DNA from 2 places in the Exiguobacterium artemiae 7-3 genome. Region 2 is predicted to be linked to the other one. Evidence: a T-box and tRNA genes for the amino acid it is inferred to sense, from the RefSeq annotation. Region 2 holds a T-box; the other holds one or more tRNA genes.
What was found. The T-box of region 2 lies ahead of alaS (alanine--tRNA ligase). A T-box ahead of a tRNA ligase gene usually reads a tRNA of that ligase, here a tRNA-Ala.
Positions count from the first base shown of each region.

Region 1: it has a tRNA-Ala gene. The T-box ahead of alaS (alanine--tRNA ligase) is inferred to sense a tRNA for this amino acid. The anticodon was not compared.

Region 1 is NZ_KK211190.1:272,038-274,507, reverse strand. It holds gene P402_RS0102460 (S8 family serine peptidase) at 1-979, opposite strand, end outside; tRNA gene P402_RS0102455 (tRNA-Ala) at 1,226-1,298, opposite strand; gene tatC (twin-arginine translocase subunit TatC) at 1,411-2,190, opposite strand; gene P402_RS0102445 (twin-arginine translocase TatA/TatE family subunit) at 2,198-2,401, opposite strand; gene P402_RS0102440 (redox-sensing transcriptional repressor Rex) at 2,401-2,470, opposite strand, start outside.
Region 2 is NZ_KK211190.1:992,163-994,632, forward strand. It holds gene recD2 (SF1B family DNA helicase RecD2) at 1-765, shown strand, start outside; T-box leader at 808-1,025, shown strand; gene alaS (alanine--tRNA ligase) at 1,086-2,470, shown strand, end outside.

The sequences.
Region 1 (2,470 bases), 720 kb from region 2:
CAAGACTCATGTTGATGACGTCTGCACCGAGGGCAATCGCATCATCAATCGCTTTGATATAAATATCACTGAATGTCGACGGCATACCTGGATCATTGCCGAAGACTTTCATTGCGAGCAGTTGTGTTTCCGGTGCAACACCTTTAATGCCACCGTTCGTCTCATCGCCGTTGGCACCAACCGTACCGGCAACGTGCATCCCGTGCATCGAAGCGCCTGCTCCGAGGTCACGGATTTCGCTGTCATGATCGGCGTAGTTATAACCGTACGGGACTTTTTCCGTAAAGTAGTTTCCTTTTAAGCCTTTTGACGATTTAAAGCTCTCGACTTTTGAAGACGTCAAATCAACTTTTGTCTCCGGACTAAGGACCATGTCCTTGTGCGTCGGGTCAATTCCCGTATCGATGACGGCAACGATTGTTCCTTCACCTTTATAGCCGTAGTCCTGCCATGTTTCCTTCGCATTGACCATGTCTTTGCTGTGCAACATGTTTGGTGTCGCGCCTTTTTCAACTTCTGGACGCGCATATTCGTGTGCAATATGTACATTTTTGATGCCGCTTAATTTCTTCAACTCTTTGATTTCACCGTATTTGACTTCGCCGCTGAAACCGTTCAAGACAGTTGTGAAACTTTCTTTATACGAAACAGAAATATCTTTTTGGGCAATCGCTGCTTTGACTTCTTTTTGTTTATTGACGATTTGATTCTTAAGAATAATTTTTTCCGTGTTGCTTAACGTGCTGTAACGCTTATTTTGTGCTTGTGCATGTTCAATCGCTGCTTTTTGATCGAGCTCGACGACAATCCGTACTTTTTCGTTTTGACTGTATGACTTTTCTTGACCCGCTTTTTTCAGTGAGAGTGCTTGTGGCTTTTGTACATCCACTTTTTGTGATGACACGTGTCCCTCAGCATGAACTAGGCTGGAAGATGTCATGAGGGCAGCTGCCATCAGAGCAATCTTCTTTTTCTTCATTCTTTTTCCTCTTTTCCAAAAATGTAATGTGGAGCAAAAACGTATTAAACGAAAATTCTGTATTTTTAGTTTAATTAACTTTCGCTTAATATACAATTTAAATTTGGTGCTTTTTAAAAGTATTTGTTTGTTTATTACATCACAAAAGGTATAAATCCTTATATTTCCTTATCTATTTCTTACAGGTAAATAAAAAAGGACATAAAAAAACCTTGGTTTCCCAAGGTTTCGGCAGGTAAAGCGATATGGAGACTATCGGGCTCGAACCGACGACCTTTTGGCTGCCAGCCAAACGCTCTCCCAGCTGAGCTAAGCCCCCGTGTGTTTCTATTACGAGTATAACCACTTCTGTTCATTTTTTCAATATAAAATTAGACCGCTTACAAAAAAAAGCTTTTCCTGCCATCACGGCAAGAAAAAGCTTCTTCTTTTTACTTATTTAACTCACGCATCAGATCTGCCTGTCGTTCCAGTTCCGCCTGTTGCTCGAGAATCAGCACTTTTTTATACGTCCGTGCCGAGATGATGATACTGATTTCATACAGGACGAACAACGGAACAGAAATCATCAAATGCGATGTGATGTCGGGCGGTGAGATCAACGCCGCGATCACGAACAGCGCAAAATACGCATACTTCCGATTCTTCCGCATGAAGAACGGCGTCACGAGTCCGAGCCGTGTCAAAAACATCGTCACGACCGGTAACTGAAACAACAGACCAAACGGAATCGTCAACCGGATCAGGAAACTGAAATAGTTCTCGACCCCGATGACCTGTTCAATCCCAAGCTCTTGTCCGAGTTCCGTTGATACTTCCAGTAAAAACGGCAACAGCCAAAAATAAGAAAACGAAACGCCCGCGAGGAATAAGAAAAACGTCACGGGAATGTACGTCAACGTCGCTTTTTGTTCTTGGTCGTGCAGACCGGGACGGATGAACGCCCAAAGCTGGTACATCCAAAACGGGGACGCCAAGACGATTGCGATGATGAACGCAAGATTCAGATATAACATCAGCGGATCAACGACGTTAAACGCATTTAAACCGATTCCGAGTTCCTTTAAGTCGGCCTGTAAGAAACGGACGAGCGGCCGGACGAGCGGAAAGGCTGCGATAAACATGACTACCACGATGATGAGCGACCAGATGATCCGCTTACGCAGTTCATCTAAGTGCGATGTCACACTCTGTTCTTGATCGATCGCCATGATTCACTCACTTCTCTTTCATTTCGTCCTTTTTGTCCTTATCATCTTCCATGATGCCATGTGTCGCACTCTTGAACTCTTTTAACGTTTGACCGGCCGCGCGGCCGAGTTCCGGTAATTTCTTCGGTCCGAAGATGATGAGGGCGACGACACCGATCAAGGCGATGCTTGCCGGTCCAATACCAAGTGTTAACGGGATTAAGTTTTCCATTATGATTTCACTCCTTCAGCTGATTGCGAATAATGCTTCATGAAATAGACGAGCGACTGCAGCTCGATT
Region 2 (2,470 bases):
ATTCCGGTCGTTCGGCTCAATGTCGTTCACCGGCAAGCCGAAGATTCCTCGATTCTTCGACTGGCTCACGATTTGAAAAATCGGGTCACGTCAGCTGACTTGCTTTCACCGTTATCCGACCGGCGGTTTTATTCGCTCGCCCCGCAGGAGTCGTTACGCGGCATCGCCGCCTTTGCGGAAAAAGCGTTGGCGAAAGGGTATTCGAAGTTTGACGTTCAAATCCTGGCGCCGACGTATCGTGGACAGGTAGGGATTGATGAATTGAACATCGTCCTGCAACAGGTCTATAATCCGGAAGCTCCTAAAAAACGGGAAGTCAAACAGGGAACGCGAATTTACAGGAGTGGAGATAAAATTCTTCAGCTCGTTAACAATGCGGAAGAAAATGTCTATAACGGAGATATCGGCGAAATCGTTAACATTTTTTTTGCGAAGGAAAATGTCGACAAGGTGGATAAAATCATTGCCCGGTTTGATCAGACGGAAGTCGAATACAACCGCAGTGAATGGGATCAATTCACGCATGCCTATGCGATTACAATCCATAAAGCGCAAGGATCGGAGTTTCCGATTGTCCTGATGCCGGTCTTTTTCACCGGGGCCTTCAAACATTCCCGCAATCTCATCTATACGGCTGTCACACGGGCGAAAGCCAGTTTGTTGTTGTTCGGAGATCCCCGTGCCTTTTATAAAGCTTCGCAAGAGGAAGAACCACGTCGGCGGACACGGCTTATTGAAAGACTCGGCGGTATGACAAAGACTTGACTGAATGCACCAGATAGGTAATAATCACGGTAGATGAATGGACGCAAAACGTTGATGGAAGATAAGTAAGTCGCAATCTTCATGACCAGAGAGAGATGGATCTGCTGTAACCATCTTCGTGACGATTCGATTGAAGCTCCTTCCGGAGTCGAGTGCAAACACTTGCGGGTAATCTCCGTTAACGGATTTTTCGAGGTAAAGAGAGCACATGTCTTTACGAACGAGGGTGGTACCACGAAAGCGATGCTTTCGTCCCTTTTCAGGGATGAATGTATCGTTTTTTTGCGTTCAGGATAAATTAATCAATGGGGGTATTTTCGATGAAACCATTAAAACCGTTGACGGGTGCACAAATCCGTCAGATGTATCTCGACTTTTTCCAATCTAAAGGACATGCAATCGAACCAAGCGCATCCCTTGTTCCGATTGAAGATCCAACATTACTGTGGATCAACTCGGGTGTCGCTACGTTAAAAAAATATTTTGATGGACGAGTCATTCCGCAAAATCCACGGATTGTCAACGCGCAGAAATCCATCCGGACGAACGATATCGAAAACGTCGGGAAGACAGCACGTCACCATACGTTCTTTGAAATGCTTGGAAACTTTTCTGTTGGCGATTATTTCCGCGAAGATGCGATCAAATGGGGCTGGGAACTATTGACGAGTGACGAGTGGTATGGACTTGATCCGGACCGCCTTTCCGTGACGATTCACCCGGAAGACGATGCAGCACGTCAAATCTGGCTCGAACTTGGTGTGCCGGCTGAACGCATTATTCCACTGGAAGATAACTTCTGGGAAATTGGTGAGGGTCCTTCAGGTCCGAACACAGAGATTTTCTTCGACCGCGGACCGGCTTTCGGCGACGATCCGAACGATTCCGAATTGTATCCGGGTGGCGAGAACGAACGGTATCTCGAAATCTGGAACATCGTGTTCAGTCAGTATAACCATGATGGACACGGCAATTACACGGAGTTACCGCGTAAAAACATCGATACCGGGATGGGTCTTGAGCGGATGGCGAGCGTCATGCAAGATGTGCCGACGAACTTTGACACGGACCTGTTCATGCCGATCATCCATAAGACAGAAGAACTCAGCGGTAAACTTTACCGCGAAGATTCAAAACTGGATGTTGCGTTCAAAGTCATTGCTGACCACATCCGGACAGTTGCCTTTGCAATCGGAGACGGTGCGCTGCCTTCGAACGAAGGACGCGGTTATGTCTTACGCCGCCTGCTTCGTCGTGCTGTTCGTTACGCAAAAATGCTCGGGATCGAACGTCCGTTCATGTACGAACTTGTGGATACAGTCGGTAGCGTCATGGTCGATTTCTACCCACAAGTTCCAGAAAAAGCAGATTTCATCAAACGTGTCATCAAAAACGAGGAAGAACGATTCCACGAGACGTTACATGACGGTCTTGCTATCTTAAACACTGTGGCACAAGCAGCGAAGAGTAACGGCGAACATGTCATCAGTGGAGAAGATGCCTTCCGTTTGTATGATACGTATGGTTTCCCGCTCGAATTGACGGTTGAATATGCAGAAGATCATCAGATGTCTGTTGATGAAGAAGGATTTAAACGGGCAATGGATGAACAACGGAAACGTGCTCGTGCTGCCCGCGAAGACGGCGGTTCGATGCAACAACAGTCGGAAGTGCTCGCGACATTGACTGTTCCAAGCCAGTTCAT